Regions from separate parts of the Drancourtella sp. An57 genome, predicted to be linked through region 2. Evidence: a T-box and tRNA genes for the amino acid it is inferred to sense, from the RefSeq annotation. Region 2 holds a T-box; the other holds one or more tRNA genes.
What was found. The T-box of region 2 lies ahead of B5G11_RS10585 (valine--tRNA ligase). A T-box ahead of a tRNA ligase gene usually reads a tRNA of that ligase, here a tRNA-Val.
Positions count from the first base shown of each region.

Region 1: it has a tRNA-Val gene. The T-box ahead of B5G11_RS10585 (valine--tRNA ligase) is inferred to sense a tRNA for this amino acid. The anticodon was not compared.

Region 1 covers NZ_NFHY01000009.1:88,351-99,515, reverse strand. Annotated here, with positions in the region: gene B5G11_RS09060 (TIGR01906 family membrane protein) at 1-624, shown strand, start outside; gene B5G11_RS09055 (phosphoribosylformylglycinamidine synthase) at 733-4,530, shown strand; gene B5G11_RS09050 (MarR family winged helix-turn-helix transcriptional regulator) at 4,675-5,139, shown strand; gene gdhA (NADP-specific glutamate dehydrogenase) at 5,243-6,577, shown strand; tRNA gene B5G11_RS09040 (tRNA-Val) at 6,766-6,838, shown strand; tRNA gene B5G11_RS09035 (tRNA-Met) at 6,863-6,936, shown strand; tRNA gene B5G11_RS09030 (tRNA-Val) at 6,944-7,016, shown strand; tRNA gene B5G11_RS09025 (tRNA-Met) at 7,043-7,116, shown strand; gene B5G11_RS09020 (ABC transporter ATP-binding protein) at 7,435-8,145, shown strand; gene B5G11_RS09015 (hypothetical protein) at 8,138-9,769, shown strand; gene ispF (2-C-methyl-D-erythritol 2,4-cyclodiphosphate synthase) at 9,873-10,436, shown strand; gene B5G11_RS09005 (GNAT family N-acetyltransferase) at 10,433-11,165, shown strand, end outside.
Region 2 covers NZ_NFHY01000011.1:75,786-86,950, forward strand. Annotated here, with positions in the region: gene B5G11_RS10555 (SigF/SigG family RNA polymerase sporulation sigma factor) at 7-732, opposite strand; gene spoIIAB (anti-sigma F factor) at 711-1,169, opposite strand; gene B5G11_RS10565 (anti-sigma factor antagonist) at 1,166-1,480, opposite strand; gene B5G11_RS10570 (tetratricopeptide repeat protein) at 1,618-2,961, opposite strand; gene B5G11_RS16895 (hypothetical protein) at 2,980-3,114, opposite strand; gene B5G11_RS10575 (folylpolyglutamate synthase/dihydrofolate synthase family protein) at 3,108-4,415, opposite strand; gene B5G11_RS10580 (LTA synthase family protein) at 4,417-6,639, opposite strand; gene B5G11_RS10585 (valine--tRNA ligase) at 6,656-9,307, opposite strand; T-box leader at 9,362-9,607, opposite strand; gene B5G11_RS10590 (HAD hydrolase-like protein) at 9,687-10,352, opposite strand; gene B5G11_RS10595 (DNA alkylation repair protein) at 10,333-11,052, opposite strand; gene B5G11_RS10600 (asparaginase) at 11,077-11,165, opposite strand, start outside.

The sequences.
Region 1 (11,165 bases), on a different contig from region 2:
GCTTTCGAGATCGCAGCATACAGTGATTTTGGTTTTTACCAGAAAGAATATGAAAAGTATGAAATTCAGGAGACACTCCCGATGGAGATGGACGACATCATGGATGTTACGGAAAAGATGATGTCCTACTTACGAGGAGACCGGGAGGAGCTTTCCGTCATGACTACGATTGATGGGGAGCGTCAGGACTTTTTTAATGAGCAGGACCGGTTCCACATGGGAGAGGTCCGGGATCTGTTTCTTGGAGGGTTTGCCCTCAGAAGATATGCGGCGGTTATACTGGCTGCGGCGGTAGTGCTTCTGCTCATTTTGAAGGCGGATCTCAAACGGATTCTGCCGAAGGCTTACGAGATCACGGTCGGAGTGTTTCTGGCGCTGGTTGCGGCTCTTGGAATTGCGATTGCCGTGAACTTTGACCGGTGCTTTGTCATTTTCCATGAGCTGTTTTTCGACAATGATCTGTGGATGTTTGACCCGGCCACGGATTATATGATCCGGATGCTTCCGGAAGGATTTTTCTTCGATATGACACTGCGGATCGGGGGATTTTTTGTTGCTTTTCTGATTTTCTTTGAATTGATCTGTATTGGACTTCGGATCTGGAGGAAGAAAAAAGAAAATTAGGACAACTTATAAGTAAATTTAAATATATTAATTATACTTATCAAGAAAAGTATGATACACTAGGGTCAGAATCGAATAATCTTGTAAAAAGAAGAATGGAGGAAATTCATGAGCGGTGTAAGACGTGTATATGCAGAGAAAAAGCAGGATTTTGCCGTACAGGCGAAAGCATTAAAACACGAGATCAAAAGCTACCTGGGGATTTGCGGCGTGACCAATGTCCGTGTGCTGATCCGCTATGATATTGAAAATCTGTCAGACGAGACATTTGAGAGAGCGTGCAACGGTGTGTTTGCGGAACCGCCGGTAGATACCTTATATAAAGAGACTTTCCCGATGAAAGAGGACGAGCGGGCATTTTCCGTAGAGTACCTGCCGGGACAGTTTGACCAGAGAGCGGATTCTGCTGTACAGTGCGTACAGTTTATCCGTGAGGATGAAAAGCCGGTAATCAAGACGGCGACAACTTACGTAATCGAAGGAAGCGTAAGCGACGAGGAGTTTGCGGCAATCAAGGCGCACTGCATCAACCCAGTGGATTCCAGAGAAACCGGAATGGACAAGCCGGAAACACTGGTGACACAGTTTGAGGAGCCTGCAGACGTCCTGATTTTTGACGGCTTCCAGGACATGGAAGAGGGAAGCTTAAAAGAGCTTTATGATTCCCTTGGCCTTGCCATGACATTTAAGGATTTCCTTCATATTCAGAATTATTTCCGGACAGAGGAGAAGCGTGATCCGTCCATGACAGAGATCCGTGTGTTGGATACATACTGGTCTGATCACTGCCGTCATACGACATTCTCCACTGAGCTTACCAATGTAACTTTCGGAGAGGGAGACTACCGTGAACCTCTGGAAGAGACATACCGGGAATATTTACAGACACACAGTGAAATTTTCAAAGGCAGAGAGGACAAGTTTGTCTGCCTGATGGACCTTGCCCTGATGGCAATGCGGAAGCTGAAAAAAGAAGGAAAGCTTCAGGATCAGGAGGAGTCCGATGAGATCAATGCGTGCAGTATCGTAGTGCCGATCGAAGTGGACGGAAAGGAAGAAGAGTGGCTTGTCAACTTTAAGAACGAGACACACAATCATCCGACCGAGATCGAGCCGTTTGGAGGCGCTGCAACCTGCCTTGGCGGAGCCATCCGTGACCCGCTGTCCGGCCGTACTTATGTTTACCAGGCAATGCGTGTGACAGGAGCGGCAGATCCGACCGTTTCTGTGAAAGATACGATGAAAGGAAAGCTTCCTCAGAAGAAGCTTGTCAGAGAGGCTGCTCATGGATACAGCTCCTACGGCAACCAGATTGGACTTGCTACAGGCATGGTTAAAGAGATTTATCATCCGGATTATGTGGCAAAACGTATGGAGATCGGTGCTGTCCTTGGCGCTGCGCCGAGACGTGCGGTCATCCGTGAGACATCCGATCCGGGCGATATCATCATTCTGCTCGGCGGACGGACAGGAAGAGACGGATGCGGCGGTGCGACCGGTTCTTCCAAAGTACATACAGAGGCATCCATCGAGACCTGTGGTGCGGAAGTTCAGAAAGGAAATGCGCCGACAGAGCGTAAGATTCAGAGAATGTTCCGCAGAGAAGAAGTCAGCCGTCTCATCAAGAAGTGTAATGACTTTGGCGCAGGCGGAGTTTCCGTTGCGATTGGAGAGCTGGCAGATGGTCTGAGAGTGGATCTTGACAAAGTGCCGAAAAAATACGCAGGACTTGATGGAACAGAGATCGCTATTTCCGAGTCCCAGGAACGTATGGCCGTTGTAGTAGATCCAAAAGATGTCGCACAGTTTTTAGAGTATGCCAAAGAGGAGAACCTGGAGGCAGTGGAAGTGGCAGTTGTCACAGAAGAGCCTCGCCTTGTACTCTCCTGGAGAGGCAAAGAGATTGTCAATATTTCCCGTGCATTCCTCGATACAAACGGAGCACATCAGGAGACAGAAGTCTTTGTTGAGATTCCGTCAAAAGACGGCAACATGCTGGAAGAACGCAAAGATGTTCCGGATGTGAAAGAAGCATGGCTTGATACTTTAAAAGACCTCAACGTATGTTCCCAGAAAGGACTTGTGGAGATGTTTGACGGTTCCATCGGAGCAGGATCTGTCTTCATGCCGCACGGCGGAAAATACCAGATGACAGAGACCCAGACCATGGTAGCCAAACTTCCGGTACTGAAAGGGGCATGTGATACCGTGTCTATGATGAGCTTTGGATTTGACCCGTATCTTTCAAGCTGGAGCCCGTATCACGGAGCAGTTTATGCAGTGACCGAGTCCATCGCAAAGATCGTAGCTTCCGGCGGAGATTACCGGAAAATCCGCTTCACATTCCAGGAGTATTTCCGCAGAATGACAGAAGATCCGAAACGCTGGAGTCAGCCGTTTGCGGCACTCCTTGGTGCATACAGCGCACAGATCGGATACGGACTTCCATCCATCGGAGGAAAGGACAGTATGTCCGGAACCTTCCAGGATATCGATGTACCTCCGACACTGGTTTCCTTTGCTGTGGACATTGCGAAGGTTGGAGACATTATTACACCGGAACTCAAAGCAGCAGGCAATAAGCTTGTATGGCTTCGGATTGAGAAAGACCAGTACAGCCTCCCGGTTTACAGCCAGACAATGGATCAGTACGGCAAGTTCCGCGAGGACATTCAGAATGGAAACATTGTTTCCGCGTACGCTCTGGACCGCCACGGTATTGCTGCGGCTGTCAGCAAGATGGCATTCGGAAACGGCATGGGTGTCAAGATTGAGCATAATGTAGACCCGAGAGATTTCTTTGCTCCGGGATTTGGAGATATTATCGCAGAAGTACCGGCAGACAAAGTCGGAAAACTTGCGATTACATATACAGTGATCGGTGAAGTGACAGATAACGGTACCTTCTCTTATGGAAATACGGAAATTACACTTGCAGAAGCAGAGTCAGCATGGAAAGCACCTCTGGAAAAGGTATTTGCAACCGTTTCAGGTGAAGAATCAGCACCGGAGTCCGTATATGTGGCGCCGGCAGATCCGGAAGCACGTATCACGGAAGACGGATGCTACGATACAAAGAAAGTTCACATCTGCTCCCACAAGATTGCGCAGCCGACTGTCTTTATTCCGGTATTCCCGGGAACAAACTGCGAGTACGACAGTGCAAAGGCATTTGAGCGCGCAGGTGCTAAGGTGATTACAAAGGTATTCCGGAATCTGGATGCGGCAGATATCCGCGATTCTGTAGCTGAGTTTGAAAAGGCAATCGGACAATCTCAGATTATTATGTTCCCGGGCGGATTCTCCGCAGGAGATGAGCCGGACGGATCTGCGAAGTTCTTTGCGACTGCATTCCAGAACGCAAAGATGAAAGAAGCAGTAGAGAAGCTCTTAAATGAAAGAGACGGTCTTGCGCTTGGTATCTGTAACGGATTCCAGACACTGATCAAACTGGGCCTTGTTCCGCACGGCAAGATTGTCGGACAGACAGAAGACGCGCCGACATTGACATACAATACCATTGGACGTCATATTTCCAAGATGGTTTACACAAAAGTAGTTACAAACAAGTCCCCATGGCTTCAGATGGCAGAGCTTGGCGGAGTTTATACAAACCCGGCTTCCCACGGGGAGGGACGTTTTGTTGCAAATGAAGAATGGCTTAATACCCTCTTTGCAAACGGACAGGTAGCGACACAGTACTGCGATCTGGACGGAAATGTAACGATGGACGAGGAATGGAATGTTAACGGTTCCTACCGCGCGATCGAAGGTATCACAAGCCCGGACGGACGTGTACTTGGCAAGATGGCACATTCCGAGCGTAGAGCGGATGGTGTGGCAATCAATATTTACGGCGAACAGGATATGAAGATCTTTGAATCCGGCGTCGCATATTTCAAATAGGGCATATAATTGATAGAGAAAGAGGACAGTTCAGAGCAGGATTTGTCCTCTTTCCGTTTCCCTTGAGTATTTGACAGAAGAAAACACGATGATTATAATGTAAGCGTAAAATTGCTTAATGGTTTTATTAAGGGAGGGACAGATATGCCGTCCAGTAAGATCGGAAAATATATTTCTATTCTAAACCGTCAGTCACAGAAGTATCTGCACCATCTGGTGGAGCAGTACGGGATCGGCTATTCCAGCTATTATTTTGTCATGTATATTGGGGCCAATCCAAAGTGCAGCCAGAGAGAGATGTGCGATTCCATGGCCATGGATCAGGCAATGGCGACGAGAGAGATGCGTCGCCTCGAGAAAAGTGGATATATAATCAGGGAAAAACGTCCGGGAAATGCAAAAACATACGAAATTTCGCTTTCAGAAAGCGGAGAAAAACTGTATCTGAAGCTGAAAGACAAGTTGACGGAATGGTGGGGAGAACTGCTGGCCGAGAGCGAAATCGATCCGGAGCCGTTTTCCGAACAACTGCGAATACTGGCAAAAGCCGCCCATGAGAAGGCCGCGGGAATGGAAAATCAGGAAAAACGAACCAAAAAGACAAGGTAAAAAATTCTTGACAATGACATGAAAATGCTTTACAGTGTTAAAGAAGAAAAGCGATGTATGTTTATGCAGACTTTTTTAGGAAAAGAAGTAGGAGGAAGATGTTATGTCATACGTAGATGAAGTGATTGACCTTGTAGTAAAGAAAAACCCAAACGAACCGGAATTTCACCAGGCTGTCAAAGAAGTTCTGGAATCTCTCCGTGTCGTGATTGAGGCAAATGAAGATAAATACAGAAAAGAAGCGCTTCTGGAAAGACTGACAGAGCCAGAAAGACAGCTGCTCTTCCGTGTGCCGTGGGTAGACGACAACGGACAGGTACATGTCAATAAGGCATACCGGGTACAGTTCAACAGCGCAATCGGACCATACAAAGGAGGACTCAGACTCCATCCGTCTGTAAATTTAAGCATTATTAAATTCCTTGGATTTGAGCAGATTTTCAAAAACTCACTGACAGGTCTTCCAATCGGCGGAGGAAAAGGCGGATCTGACTTTGATCCAAAAGGAAAATCCGACAGAGAGATCATGGCATTCTGTCAGAGCTTCATGACAGAGCTGTGCAAATACATTGGAGCAGACACAGACGTGCCGGCCGGAGACATCGGAACAGGGGCAAGAGAGATCGGCTACATGTTCGGACAGTACAAGAGAATCCGCGGCGTATTTGAAGGCGTGCTCACAGGAAAGGGTCTGACATACGGAGGATCCCTTGTTCGTACAGAAGCAACAGGATACGGACTGCTTTACTTCACGGAAGAAATGTTAAAACTCGCAGGCAAAGACATGAAAGATAAAGTCATTGCCATCTCCGGAGCAGGAAATGTTGCGATCTATGCAGCAGAAAAAGCAGTACAGATGGGTGCAAAAGTCGTGACCATGAGCGATTCTACCGGATGGATCTACGATCCAGAAGGCATTGATCTGGATGCAGTGAAAGAAATCAAAGAAGTAAAACGCGCAAGACTGACCGAGTACAAGACATACCGTCCGAACTCCGAATACCATGAAGGCGCAGGCGTATGGTCCGTAAAATGCGACATCGCACTTCCTTGCGCAACACAGAACGAACTGCACCTTGAAGATGCAAAACAGCTTGTGGCAAACGGATGTATCGCAGTTGCAGAAGGAGCAAACATGCCGACTACAATGGAAGCAACCGAATACTTACAGGCAAATGGCGTACTCTTTGCACCTGGAAAAGCATCCAACGCCGGCGGTGTTGCAACATCCGCACTGGAAATGTCACAGAACAGCGAGCGTTTGAGCTGGTCTTTTGAAGAAGTTGATGCGAAACTGAAAAACATCATGGTAAACATCTGCCACAACGCAGCAGACGCAGCAAAGAGATACGGATGCGAAGGCAACTATGTTGTAGGAGCAAACATTGCCGGATTTGAAAAAGTAGCAGCCGCAATGGAAGCTCAGGGAATTGTTTAAAAATTTCCGCAAAATAAAGACGCAGATTCATTGAGATCCTGCTATAACAGTCTGAAACGGAAAAAGCCGCAAAGACCACCAAAAAAAGTGAAAAAATCTATGTCAAAAAAGATAAAAAAAGTGTTGACATTTATCAGATGTTAATAGTATAATAATCAAGCGGGTTGCGAAAGCGACCCGCGATATATGGGATCTTAGCTCAGCTGGGAGAGCATCTGCCTTACAAGCAGAGGGTCATAGGTTCGAGCCCTATAGGTCCCATTTCGTAAGAAATTACGAACATATGGCGGGATAGCTCAGTTGGCTAGAGCATACGGTTCATACCCGTAGTGTCGCTGGTTCGAATCCAGTTCCCGCTATTCATATGGGATCTTAGCTCAGCTGGGAGAGCATCTGCCTTACAAGCAGAGGGTCATAGGTTCGAGCCCTATAGGTCCCATTTCTTATGAAAATTACAAAACATATGGCGGGATAGCTCAGTTGGCTAGAGCATACGGTTCATACCCGTAGTGTCGCTGGTTCGAATCCAGTTCCCGCTACTACAAATTCATAAGTACAAAAAAGAGACGAAAGTCTCTTTTTTTGTTGTGTTTTACTTTCGGCGGGGACGTGTTCCGATACACAGGTACACGACGTAAATGACAAAAAAACCCCCGAAACCCGCATAAAATAAGGCAAAACTCAAATTGTCAGATTTTTTTCATCGGGGACAGGTTCCGATACACCGGAACACGTCCCCGATAATTTGGCAATAATTCTAAATAATTCTTAATATTTCTGGAATATGGTTTTTTACGTTGTATCTGGCAGACTTTTTAGATATAATATTGAAAAAATCGAACGAAAAGGGGAAGGATATGGAATTACGTTTAAATAATGTGAAGAAATCTTTTGGCAGCAAGGTGGTTTTGCATGATTGTTCCTTTGTGTTTGAAAAGGGAAAGATTTATGGGCTTCTTGGGCGTAATGGAGCTGGTAAGACGACGTTGTTTAATTGCCTGAGCGATGAGATTCAGCCGGATTCAGGGGCTGCTATGCTCTGGGACGGAGAGAGCGAGCGGGAGATAATGCCGGATGAGATTGGATATGTGTTTTCGGTGCCGGTGCTTCCGGATTTTTTGACGGGTGAAGAGTTTGTGCGGTTTTTTATGGATATTAACAGGGACAGGATTGAGCCGGGGACGAGTGCGGAAGCGTATTTTGATCTGGTGCAGATTGACCAGGAGGACAGGAAGAAGCTGATCAAGGGATATTCTCATGGAATGAAGAATAAGCTTCAGATGATTTGTTTTATGATCTCAAGGCCGCCGGTGATTCTTCTGGATGAGCCGCTGACTTCACTGGATGTAGTTGTTGCGCTGGAGATGAAGCGTCTTCTGCGCAGTATGCAGAAGGATCATGTGATCATTTTTTCTACGCATATTCTGCAGCTTGCGACGGATCTCTGTGATGAGATCGTCATTTTAAGTGACGGGAGACTCAGGCAGATCGACCATGAGATGTTGAAGCAGAAGGATTTTGAAGAACAGATCATTGAATTATTGAAGGATGAGGAAAGCCATGGTTAGAACATTACAGCAGATTATTATGTTAAAAGCAACAATTGTGACGAATACGTTCCTGTATTATCTGAAGAGACTGTGGGTGATCGGGAAGCATGTTCCGGACAGTGTGTATGGGAATCGGGAACTGAAGATGGTGCTTGCGGTGTTGTTTACAATTCTTGGTCAGGTTTTCAGTCTGGCGGGGAAGGCGCTTTACATATTTCTTTTTGCTGTCCTTCCGGCACTTTTTGCTGGTACGGCGGAAAGTGGAGTGAGATTTGACAGTCTGGTTCAGATCCTGTTCTTTTTGTCCTGTATCATGGGACCGCTTCAGGATAGTGTGGTCTTTAAAGTAACGAAAGAGAAATTTACCGCGATACGGTACATGAAAATGGATGTGGAAAAGTATACAAAGGTATATCTTCTTTACTGTTATATCCCGTTCGCATTGTATTTTCTGATTTGCATCATGACAGCTTCCTGGTTTACGGGAGGAAGTATTGCAGACGGTATATGTCTCTGGATTGTCATTGTGATGATGCGTGCTGCGGGCGAGGCGTTTCAGGTATGGCTGTATGACCGGAAAGGGATTGTGTTCTCCAGAAAAACCGGATGGGTATGGACAATTATTTTTCTGTCCGTTGCCGGTGCATATACTGTGTTCGTGCCGTGGGGACCATTTTTGACTGCAGAGAGACTGTTTCATCCTGTTTTACTTGTTCTGATTTGTATTGTGGGTGTGATTTCGGTGTGGTATATTCTGTCAGGATACCGTTGTTACCGCCGGAAACTCCACAGGACGGTAGAAGAGCAATGGCTGTTTTCTTCCATTGTCAATCAATCCACCCAGGCGGCAAATGAGAAGTCTGTGGGAATTCGGGAGCAGGATCTGCATGCAGACAGCAGAAAGATGGCGGGAGTGGAAAAGCTTCACGGCTATGAATACTTTAATGCTTTGTTTTTCCTGAGGCACAGGAGGCAGATTCTAAGACCGGTGTACTATCGTCTGGCGGCAGTCGTGGGCTTTTTTATCGCAGGTGTGATGTTCAGAGTGGGAATGCCGGAAGTAGCGTATCTGGGAGCAGAAAACCTTCCGGATTTCCTTCCGATTTTCGTTTTTGTTATGTATATGATGACGGTGGCTGACAAGGCCTGCAAGGCAATGTTTTATAATTGCGATAAAAGTATGCTGAAATTCGGTTTCTACCGGAATCCCAAGACACTTCTATCCAATTTCCGGATCCGTCTGGTAAAAATCGCGGGGTATAATCTGGTGATCGGAGCTGCAATCTGTGCAGCGGTGGCAGGATTTCGTGGAATCTGCGGTATCTGGAATTTTGGACAGAACATGTTTTTGTTTTGTGCGGCAGTACTGATGCTTTCTGTGTTCTTTACCGTGCATCACCTGTTTTTGTACTACGTATTCCAGCCGTATTCTGAAGAGATGAATGTAAAAAATCCGTTTTTTCAGGCAATTAATATGGCGGTCTATCTGATTTGTTTTCTGTGTTATGAGCTTCAGGCAAACGGTACTCTCACAGGAAATCTTCCGTTTACCGCAGGCGTGCTGGTTGTGACACTTGCCTATATTGTGGCGGCGCTCATTCTGGTGTACCGCTATGCCCCGAAAATGTTCCGCGTTAAATAATGTTCCCGAAAAATCAGTAGTTTTTGGGAAGAATATGTTAAAATAAGATGGAAAAGAGTACAATACAGGACAGATGAACGTGAAAAGGAAAGGAGGAGTCTTATTGAGAGTAGGAATGGGATATGATGTCCATAAATTGACAGAAGGAAGAGACTTGATTATCGGAGGGGTGAAGATTCCATATGAAAAGGGGCTTTTGGGTCATTCGGACGCGGACGTGCTTTTGCATGCGGTCATGGATGCGCTTCTCGGCGCCGCGGCCCTTGGAGATATCGGTCTTCACTTTCCGGATACAGACGAAACATACAAAGGAGCATCCAGCCTGAAACTTCTGGAACAGGTTGGAGAGCTTCTTGATGAACACTTATATGTGATTGAAAATATCGATGCAACAATCATTGCGCAGCGGCCAAAGATGCGTCCGCATATTGATGCCATGCGGGAAAATATTGCAAGGACGCTTGCCATTGATGTGGATCAGGTCAACATCAAGGCAACTACGGAAGAAGGTCTTGGATTTACCGGAAGCGGAGAGGGAATTTCCGCCCAGGCAGTCTGCTGCATTGAAAAGGCAACGAATTTCAGCTATGACGTGACGTGGCAGGAAGGCGGATGCCGGGGATGCCCTGTATGTCACGGTGTGTCGGATGACCGGGTGATGGAATGAAAATAAGAAAGCTGAAACAAGAGGAGCACAGAATGACCCGATCGCTCTGGGAAGAGATTTTTACGGAGGACGACGAGGCGTTTCTTGATTATTATTATCAGGTGAAAACGGCGGAGAATTCCATCTATATCATAGAAGAAGAGGACCAACCCGTCTCCATGCTGCAGCTTAATCCATATCCGGTGCATTTTTTTGGGAAAACATCCCTGCTCCACTACATTATAGCGGTGGCAACAAAGAAGGAATACCGGGGCCGGGGGTATATGACGCGGCTTTTGCAAATGTCTGCCAAAGACATGTATCAGGCAGGAGAGCCGTTCACTTATTTGATGCCGGCTGCGGAGGGAATTTATTATCCGCATGGATTCCGGTTTGTCTACCGCCAGTGCCGGATAGAGGGAAAACCATCCGGAGAAAAAGGACAAGATGGGACTTTGGCAGGATGTCAGGTGCGGTACGCCGGGGAATCGGACTGTCAGGCACTTGCTTGCCTTGCAGAAGAGCTGCTGGGACAGATGCCTTTCATCCGCGCTGTCCGGACAGAACGTTACTATAGGACGATCTTAAAAGAACAGCAGAGCGAAGGCGGAGGAATCCTGCTTACGGAAAAGGACGGAAAACCGACCGGATTTGTCGTTTATGGATGTTATGAAGGAAAGGCAGAGCTTCGGGAGCCGCTGTTCCAGAAAAAAGAAGACTGGGAGCAGATCCTCGCGTTTCTGAATGAGG
Region 2 (11,165 bases):
TCTTTTTTACGCCGGCGGACTGCCGTATTCTTTCATCCGTTTCAGTATCTTCTTTTCCAGCCGCGAGACCTGCACCTGCGACATGCCAAGCATTTTCCCGGTCTCGGACTGGGTTTTGTTTTCAAAATATCTGAGATAAATCAGCTGCCGTTCCTCTTTTCCCAGCTTTTCCAGAAGGGAATATAGAAACATCTGGTCAATAATCTTTTCTTCTGTTTTTTCCTCCTTTTCCAGTTTTTCCAGAAGCTCCACCTCGCTTCCGTCTTTCTTGTAGACCGGCCGGTGCAAAGACTCCACTTCGGCAGATGCTTCCATAGCCTCTACCAGTTCTTCCTTTCCGATTCCGGAAATCTCCGACAGTTCCCGGATTGTCGGTTCCCGGTTGTACTTTTTCGTAAATTCTTCTTTCGCCTGACATGCTTTACAGGAAATTTCCTTGAGAGAGCGGCTGACTTTGAGCATTCCGTCATCCCGGAGAAACCGTCTGATTTCCCCGGATATCATTGGTACCGCGTAGGTCGAAAAACGAACGTCGTATGTCAGATCAAACTTGTCAATCGCCTTTAACAGACCGATACTCCCGATCTGGAACAGGTCCTCTGCCTCGGTTCCCCGTCCACTGTATCTTCGAACAATGCACCAGACAAGCCCGACGTTTTCTTCTACAAGAAGTGCTCTTGCATCCGCGTCACCCTGATGTGCCTTTTCAATCAGCTCTGCGGTATGATCCATCCGTCACGTCCTTTGCCGATGATTTTCTTCATACGGACGGTTGTCCCGCATCCGGGACTTGATTCCACCGTCAGCTCATCCATAAAGGCCTCCATAAAGGCAAATCCCATCCCGGAACGGTCCAGTTCCGGCCGTGTCGTAAACATCGGCTGCATTGCTTCTTCAATATTTTCAATTCCTTTTCCTTCGTCCCGTACTTCGATTTCCAGCGCATGTCCTGCTGTCACACATCGGATGTAGATTTTATGTATTTCCTGATTGTAGCCATGAATCACCGCATTGGTGACCGCCTCGGAGACAGCGGTCTTGACATCCGCCACTTCCTCCAGTGTCGGATTGAGCTGTGTCATGAACGATGCCACTGCCACCCTGGCAAACCCTTCGTTTTCCGAGCAGCTGTCAAATATAATCTCCATTTCATTCGTATCCTGTTTCATTGTCTTTCCTCCTCGTAAATTCGAATAATCTTTGCAGCTCCTGACATTTTCAGGATCTTTTTCATCCGGTCATTCAGATTCGCCGCCCAGACTTCTCCTCCGGTCAGGCTCAGTTTTCTGTATCTTCCCATCATCACCCCGATTCCGGAGCTGTCCATAAAGCTTGTCTCCCCAAAATCAAAAATCACATATTTCACATGATTTCTTTCAATCTGCCGGTCTGCCTCCCTGCGGATTTCTTCCGTCTGATGATGGTCCAGCTCCTTTGGCAGAAAGATTGTCAGACAGTTTTCTTCTATCTGATATTTCATGCGGTCTCTCCCCTTTCCGTTGTTTCCTTTCCGGTTTTTCACGACACCGCCTTCCCGGGATGTCCGCCGGAACAAAAAGAGGATGATGCACACTGTGCACCATCCTCTTTTGTAGTATCGGATCTTTTATCCGGCTGTTATTCTCCTGTATTTCCCGAACCGGCTGCATTCAGGCTCTCAAGAGCCGACTGCGCCTCCTCCGCCAGAGATGTACCGGAGAACTGCTCCGTTACTTTCTGATAATAGTTCTTTGCATTTTCCATGTCGCCTGTCTCCTCATAAGCCTGAGCAAGAAGATACATGGCGTTTCCATCGTCATAAGTCTCGTCCATCCTGACAACTTTCGACAGATTCTCGATTGCCGCCTCGTAGTTTTCCACATCCGAGTTGGCCACTCCCCGGTTGTACTGTCTCCGGCAGGCTGACGGGTAAATGCTCTCTGTCAGTTCTGTAAACTGTTCTTTTCCCAGATCTCCAAGAGAATCCTGATTGATGGCCAGAAGCTCATCCGCCAGGTTTTCATTCGACTCCGAGCCGTTGCGGTATTTGGTCTGAATATCCATCAGAGACTCGTAGCTGCTCTTTGTGGACTCCGCGGTCTCTTTTGCCGTCTGTGCCTCATCACTCTGGGTCCGGTAGCTTTCCAGCTCCTTTTCCAGGGCGCTGATCTCAGACTCCTGGGAAGCGATCTGGTCGCTTGCCTCCACAATGCTTTCATTCATCTGTCTTGCCTGGGACTCATTGACCGCCGGCATAATCAGAAACCACATCACTGCCGCTCCGACCACAAGGCCGATGACAATATTGGCAATCGTAAACGCCATTCCTTTTTCCCGTTCTTTTGTTTCCACCGGCTGGATGATTGTTTCATTGCCGAGTTTATAGCTTACGGTCTGCTGTTCCTTCACATCCTTCTGTCCGGACGTACGTTTTCTGTGCATCCGGTTCAGCTCGTAAATATAGTTCAGCGTGATCGGATCTGTCGTATCCAGTTTCTGTGCTTTTCTGAGCACCTGTCTTGCCTTAGCATACTGCTCCGTGTGCAGATACAACAGTGCCAGAAGCTGATATGCTTTCAGAAAATCAGGGTGTTCGGTTACGATCTTTTTCAGCTGGATGACAGCCAGATCTTCCCCTCCCTGTCTGCAGTACTGCAGGCACTGGTTGTACTTCTTCGCAGTCTGATCGACTGCTTCCAGATCCCCCCTGGAAGATTTGAATTCATCGATATAGTCGGATGCGATATTGTCAGCAGGAACCAGCTTCAGGCTCACTGTCCAGACAACAAGCGCACGCGTCACATCTCCTCTGCCATAATAGACAAGTCCCAGAAGATTCCTTGCATCCTTATTATATTTATCAAATTGAATACTTTTTTTCAGTGAGTTTTCTGCTCCTGTCAGGTCCCGTATTTTCGCTTTTCTCAATCCATCATTATACCAGTACAGGGACCGGTACCTCAGTTCTCCTCTGATATCCATTTATATCTCCCCGTTCTGTTATCTCGTTGTTTCCAAGATATCTTTTAAAAGATCCGACAGATCCGTCAGATCCTCACTCAAGGCCTCTTCTTCGATCTCGTCTACTTCCAGGCTTGGCTGAAATTTCTTCAGTTCTTCTTCAAAATTTAACATCTGGCTGCCTCCCTTAGTAATGTTTCCATTTCTCCTACAAGGTACAGGGAACCAAAACAGTATACCTGATCCTGTTCCCGTTTGCAGGCAGTGACATAGCTGCACGCCTCTTTTACCGTATCTTTGACTACCACGCGGCTGTCCGTCCATTGAGCAAAATCCTTCTGAAGCTCTCCGGGATTTACTCCCCGCTCATCCGGAATCTTTGTTACAACAATCAAATCTGCCGGAATTTCACGGCAGACAAAACGGATCATTTCATGATAGTCCTTTTCCTTCACCGCGGAAAACAATACGATCAGCTTTCCATCCGGACTGCGAAATTTCTCCTGCATCCGGATACTTTTCGCAAGCGCTCTGACAGCCGGCATATTGTGTGCACCGTCCAGTACGATCCCCGGAAGCGCTTCCTCCATCCTTCCCTTCCAGGACGTCGTCTCCAGAATCTTCCTCCACGATGCCGTCGGCTCTTTGACCAGACGCTTCATTGCCTCCAGCGCGAGCACTGCATTCATCGGCTGATACGATGCTGTCGTCGGCAGTTTCCACATTGCAGTATCATCATACCGATTTGACGTTGAAAATTCAAGATCCTTTCCCGTAATTTTCATGATTTTGAACGCATTTTCCGAGATTTCTCTACATTCCGCGCCGGCATTTTCCGCCGTTTTTTTCAGGACACCAAGTGCCTTTTCATCTGTCGCGTCGCAGATCAGCGGCACACCCGGTTTGATGATTCCCGCTTTTTCCGCAGCAATCTTTTCGATCGTATCTCCCAGAATCTCCGTATGATCCATTCCGATGGACGTGATCACGGTCAGGACCGGATGTTCAATGCTGTTTGTCGCATCCAGTCTTCCTCCGAGACCGGTCTCCAGAATGATATATTCCGCCTCTTCTTCGTCAAAGAATTTCATCGCCATTCCGAATAAAAACTCAAAATAAGTCGGGTGGCCAAGTCCTTCTTTTTCCATCTCTCCGGCGGCTTTTCGAACTTCCTCAAATATCCGGACAAATTGTTCTTCGGATATCATTTCTTCGCCGATACGGATCCGCTCCCGGATCGTAACAAGATGAGGGGAAGTAAACAGTCCCGTCTTCTTCCCCTCTCCGGTCAGAAGCGCCTGCAGATATCTGCACACGCTTCCTTTCCCGTTGGTCCCTGCCACATGGATGATCTTTTTCTCGCGCTGGGGCATACCCAGATACGATAAAAATACTCTCGTATGGTCCAGGGAATGTTTTTTTGCAAACATCTGAAGCCTGTCAATATAGTTTACCGCTTCTTCATAATTCATCATATTATTCCTCATCACTTGTGCCTTCAAACGCTTCTACCCAGTTCTTTGCCGGCTCATCCTGTTCCTCTTCCGGAGCCAAGGTGAGCGTTCCGTTCTGGTAGACATATTTCTGAGAGGTGGCAAATACCGTACTGCTGGATCCCATCTGGATCACAGTGATAATATCTCCGTCCTCCAAAGCACAGTCATTTAACACCACATGGGTATTATTGAGGAACTTACTGTCCTGCTGTTCCCCGTTGACAAAGATCTTGCTGTTCCGCGTCATATTTTCTCCGTACAGACTGTAGGAATTTTCCTCTCCAGGCTGCGGCACAATATTATTCAACGTCACATCCTTGACACCCATTCTCATATGTCCTTCCGTAATCGGCGGGTCGCCATCGTACACATACTGTTCTCCGTAGAGAATGTCATACTGCAGAAGTTCCAGATCTTTCAGATAATCTTCTGTCTGCCTTCTCTGCTGATGATAGTTGAACACCGTTCCCGAATGGATTCCCAGACGTTCAAACACATCTGCCATAATCTGGTAGGACGGTATGTTTCTGTCCTCTTTCTCAAGTCCGATGTTGTCCCAGATCACGTAATTGGTATTATAGAGATACCTGCTCTTCAGATCCTTCGCTTCCAGTCCCATGGTCGGAAGATGGTCCCCGTAAAATACGATGACGCTCGGCTCATCTCTTTTTTCCACCTCTTCCACAAGGTGCCGGGCGAACTGATCCATCTCGTAGATCTGGTTTACATAGTATTCCCATGCATTCTGCTTCTCCTGGTCTTCCATTCCGGATACCGTAATTTCCGGATTCTCAATCACTTTCTCTGTCGGATAATCCCCGTGTCCCTGCACACTGATAGTAAAGACAAAATCCTGCTGTTCATCCGAATCCAGTGCGTCCATGATGTGTTCCACAAGAATATCATCCTTTGACCAGTTATTCGGTGTAGTCTGAAGGATATTCATAAATTCCTTGCTCGTAAACGTATCAAATCCGGTATTATTGTACACCCGCGCACGGCTGTAGAAATTTCCTCCGTTATTGTGTATTCCGTGAGTTCCGTATCCGAGGGCAGAAAGCGCTGTTGCCGCACTTTCGCAGACTTCCGTCTTTAATTTTGTCTTAAATGGATACTCGCCCGGTCCGAAATACCGCATGTTCATTCCGGTCAATACCTCAAACTCTGTATTTGCAGTTCCCGCACCGACAGACGGTACCTTGAAGTATCCGGTCGAATACTCATTAAACAATGACCTCAGGAACGGAATCGGGTCCTTGGAGAGCTGGTAGAATTCCACCTCCGTCGGATCAAAGAAGGATTCCAGCTGCACAAAAATAATATTTGGCATCTCGCCTTCTTTCAGACTTGTTTCACTCTTTGTCAAAGTTCCGTCCTTGTTAATCTCATCGATCGTCTCTTCACTGTATCCGTTCGGTTTATCAATTCCCGTGTTGAACAGACTGGCAGAAAAGCAGTACGGAAGTCCATAATCTTCATATGCAAAAGCAATATTTCCAAAATAAGTCGATACCACACGATGGTCAACCGCAAGATTTGTCAAAACCACATATGCTCCGCAGCAGATCCCGACACCGGCCAGCGCGAGCCACCTGTGCATCTTCCCCTGATACTGTCCGCCCCGGCGCCACATAGCGATCACCCATATGATCACCGCAACAACACCGACTGCCATAATGATCAGCTCATAGACAGCAAAATAATTGGTAAACAGGGACAGTCCTTCGGTCAGTGCCTTCAGGTCCTGTGCATTAAACGGCGTGACCCTCTTTAAAAGCATCGCTCCGTTTACAACTCCAAGCATCAGCCAGAATACACTGATCAAAATCCGAACAAACACCCTCCGCCGGAACAGATACACAATCGAAAAGGTCACAAAAATCATAAACGCATTGTAAAGAAATACAAGCGGCGTTTCCACCATATAATTCCATGCTGCAAAAACAGAATGGCGTGAAATACTTTCGATGATCAGGTTGATGACCATTGCCCAAACCGCGTGAAGCGGAAGGGAAAAAATATTCATCCACTTGTACACCGGCGCCATCTTTCTGGAAAAAGCGCTGTTTTTGCGTTCTTCCAGAATCCGCTGCCGGCGTTCTTTTCTTTTTTTCAAATGATTCTTGATATCCTCTCTGCTCAGGTGACGCAGTCTCTCTATTTTCCCTTTGATATCCGGTTTCTTAAAATGGATTTTCTTCATGATTTCCCCTTGTCTGCTATTTCATGATCGATGCAAGACGTTCCTGAACCTGTTCCATCATCTGTGTATATTTTTCCAGCTTGGCCCGCTCTTCATTGACCTTTGCCTCCGGCGCCTTACTCATGAATTTCTCATTGTTCAGCATGCCGTTTACACGGGCAAGTTCTTTTTTCAGCTTTTCTTCTTCTTTTAAGAGACGTTCCTTCTCCTGTTCAAAATCAATCAGATCCTCAAGCGGCATATACACTGCTCCATCCGGAACTACAATAGAAACCGCATCCTCAGAGATTCCCTCTTTCGTTCCCTGAATGATGAGATCGCTTGCATTCATCAATGGTTTCACTGATTCTTTTAATGTTTCAAACCCCTCACAAAGTGTCTCATTCTCACAAACAATAAATACTTTTGCCTTCCGGCTGTTTGGCACGTTCATCTCAGCACGTGCATTTCTTACACCCCTTACAATATCCTTGACATGATCAACGATATTTTCTTCCTCCGGGAAGTTCAGTGCTTCATCATATTCCGGCCAGTCAGACATCATCAGAGATTCTTCTGACGGAACAAGGGCGCTGTAGATTTCCTCTGTCACAAACGGCATATACGGATGCAGAAGTTTAAGCGCGTCCGCAAGAACCGTTTTCAAGGTCCAAAGCGCTGCATTGGCTGCCTTATAATTTTCATCGGAATGGTAAATACGGTATTTTGCCATCTCGATGTACCAGTCACAGAATTCATCCCAGATAAAGTCGTATACTTTCTGTACTGCAATTCCCAGTTCAAATTTATCCATGTTTTCCGTCACATCTTTGATCAGACGATTTGCTCTGGAAAGGATCCACCTGTCAGCTGCTGTCAGATCCTGGGCATCCGGACGGCTGATCACTTTATCTTCCATATTCATCAGGATAAACCTGGAAGCGTTCCATACTTTGTTTGCAAAGTTACGGTTTGCTTCTACTTTTTCTTTATAGAAACGCATATCGTTTCCAGGCGCGTTTCCTGTCACCACCGTAAGACGGAGCGCATCAGCACCGTACTCGTCGATGATTTCCAGCGGATCGATCCCGTTTCCAAGCGACTTGCTCATCTTTCTTCCCTGGTCATCCCGGATCAGACCGTGGAAGAATACCGTGTGGAACGGGCATTTTCCGGTCTGCTCAAATCCTGAGAATACCATACGGATTACCCAGAAGAAGATGATGTCATATCCGGTTACAAGGACATCTGTCGGATAGAAGTAATCCAGCTCCTCTGTCTGATCCGGCCATCCAAGTGTGGAGAACGGCCACAGTGCGGAGGAGAACCAGGTATCCAGTGTATCCTCATCCTGTGTAAAGTGCGTGCATCCGCATTTCGGGCATACGGCCGGAGCTCCGCCTCTTTGTACAATCATTTCGCCGCATTCGTCGCAGTAGTATGCCGGAATCCGGTGTCCCCACCAGATCTGTCTGGAAATACACCAGTCACGGATATTGTTCAGCCACTGCAGGTATATTTTGTTCATACGTTCCGGAATCAGCTTTAACTCTCCTGTTTCCAGTGCTTTGATGGCCGGCTTTGCAAGCTCTTCCATCTTGACAAACCACTGCTGCTTGATTAACGGCTCGACCGTCTGCTTACATCTCTCGTGTACACCTACATTATGTGCATAATCTTCCACTTTTACCAGATATCCCTGGTCTTTCAGATCCTGCACGATCGCTTCTCTTGCTTCGTAGCGTCCCATACCTGCGTACTTGCCGCCGTTTTCATTGATCGTCGCATCATCATTCATGATGTTGATCTCTTCCAGACCGTGTCTCTTTCCGATCTCGAAGTCGTTCGGGTCATGTGCCGGAGTCACTTTCATTGCACCGGTTCCGAATTCCTTGTCTACATAGGCATCCGCAATGATCGGGATTTCCTTATTTACAAGCGGCAGAAGCGCTTTCTTTCCAATAATATCGGTATAACGTTCATCTTCCGGATTTACTACAATCGCAGTATCTCCAAGCATCGTCTCCGGACGTGTCGTCGCGATCACAAGGCTTCTGTCCGTGCCTACGATCGGATAACGGATGTGCCAGAAATGTCCGGCCTGTTCCTCATGCTCTACTTCCGCATCGGAAAGGGATGTCTGGCATACCGGACACCAGTTGATGATCCGGGAACCTTTGTAGATATATCCTTTTTCATAAAGGCGTACGAACACTTCCTCTACAGCCCTGCTGCATCCTTCGTCCATCGTGAACCGCTCTCTGTCCCAGTCACAGGATACGCCAAGTTTCTTTAACTGGGATTCAATCGTCCCTGCATACTCCTCTTTCCACTCCCAGACACGGTCCAGAAAGCCTTCTCTTCCAAGCTCCCTCTTGTCGATGCCTTCTTCTTTTAACTGATTCGTCACCTTAACTTCGGTGGAGATCGCCGCATGGTCCGTACCCGGAATCCAGAGGGCATTGTATCCCTGCATTCTCTTATAACGGATCAGGATATCCTGAAGCGTATTGTCCAGGGCATGTCCCATGTGCAGCTTTCCTGTGATATTCGGCGGCGGCATCACCGTCGTAAACGGCTTTCTGCTCCTGTCTACTTCTGCGTGAAAATACTTGTTCTCACACCATTTTTCATAAAGCTTCGGTTCAATCTCCTTCGGATTGTACGTTTTGTCCAACTGTCTGCTCATCATTACCTCCTCATTTCAAGCGTTCCTGTGAATAACAAAACGCCCTTTACATATGTAAAGGGCGTCAAAACGCGGTACCACCTTTTTTATACACCTGTCCTCTCTGACAGATGTATATCTCTTCGTTCTATAACGGGAACTACTCCGGGATCTCCTACTGTCCTTTCTCTCAATCGGACACATTCAGACATCCGGCTCCAAAGCTACCTTCCACAACTCCTTCTTGTAATCACCTTCCAGCCAGCGGGTAATTCTCTCTGTCAAGGGCAGGTGTGTACTCCTCTTTATCAACACCTTTAAATATGAAACTATGATAATCATAGTCATCAGCCCCCGGTTTGTCAAGGAGTTCATGGAATTTTCATGGAATCTTAAGGTTCTAGGCCTCTCCCTTCAGAAACTCTTTCAATTCTTCGACCGAGTCAAAAATCATATCCGCTCCGGCCGCCTCCAGCTCCTTCCGGCTTCCGAATCCGTAGAGGACTCCGGCTGAGGCAAGTCCGAATGTCCTGGCGCCAAGTATGTCATGTTCCCTGTCCCCCACCATGATAACCGATGGATCTCCCGTTTTTTTTCCGCAAGTTTCCAGCGCATAGGCAATGACATCTTCTTTTGTCAGCCTGCTCTCATCCATGGTCGCCCCGCAGATGTAAGTGAAGTATAACTCAATCCCGGCATCTCTGGCAATGATTCCGGCATAATGTTCCGGCTTGGAGGTGGCCATGACAATGCGGAAGCCTGCTTCTTTGAGCTCCCGCAGCATGGTTTCCACCCCGTCGTACAGACGGTACTCATACACACCTTTTGTTCCGAAATTTTCCCTGTAATATTCCACCGCTTTTCTTGCCTCTGTTTCACTCAGCCCGGTGTATTTCTGGAACGAAGTGAGAAGCGGAGGCCCGATAAACGGAAGCAGTTCCTTTCGTTCCTTTTCAATTCCAAATTTTTTCAGAGCGTAGACTACTGAATTGATTATTCCCGGCTCCGAATCGATGAGCGTTCCGTCCAGATCCAGAAAGACGGTGTCAAATCCTGGTATTCCCATGTTCTTCCTCCTGTTTTCGTTTCAGTGCATTAAGCATTTCCTTGTCCTGAGCGCTGACCCGTCTCGACTCTCTGCATTTCTGGATCGCCTTGTTGTGGGTCCAGATATCCAGCTTCTTTTCTTTCAGAAGTCCAAGTACTTTTTCCGGGTACTTCACATATGCGGTTGCCACGCCCCAGGCGATCCCCATCCGGACATAATAGTCTTCTGACCTGATATCCGCATACCGGCGCAGTACTTCATCTATATACCGGTCATTCAGGAAATGGTCCATCAGTGCGATTACACCAAACCGGAGCTCAAATTCCCGGCTGCTGTTCAGCCATTTTTCCAGATAGGAAAACCAGAATTCCGGATCCTTTTCCATCCATTTATACGTGGAAGTGCTGCAATCACAGTCCGCCCAGGACAGAACTCCCGGTACCCAGATATCGAGCATGGCCGCATGTTCTTCTCTGGATGCTTTTCTGTATCCGGAAGCCATCCCAAAGAGCATGTGCTCTTCCTGATAGACGCAGCTCCCATGATCCCGGAGCATTTCATCAAGCCATCCGCCCTCCGGCTCTTTTGCCGCTTCTTTTGCAAGTTCCCGAAGCTTCGGTATCCGGATGCCAAGCGTCGGCATGGACGGTGCATTTAAAATCCGGTCGTTGAATTCCTTATAGGCTTCATCGGACAGCGTCTTCAATCTGTCCCGCATTAGTTCCCGTTTTCCCATACTCTTTTACTTATCCTCTCTGAATCCCGCGAACAGGATATCGTGATTAATCATTCTGTAGAATCGTTTTTTGATTTCCTCATAATCTTTTGCCG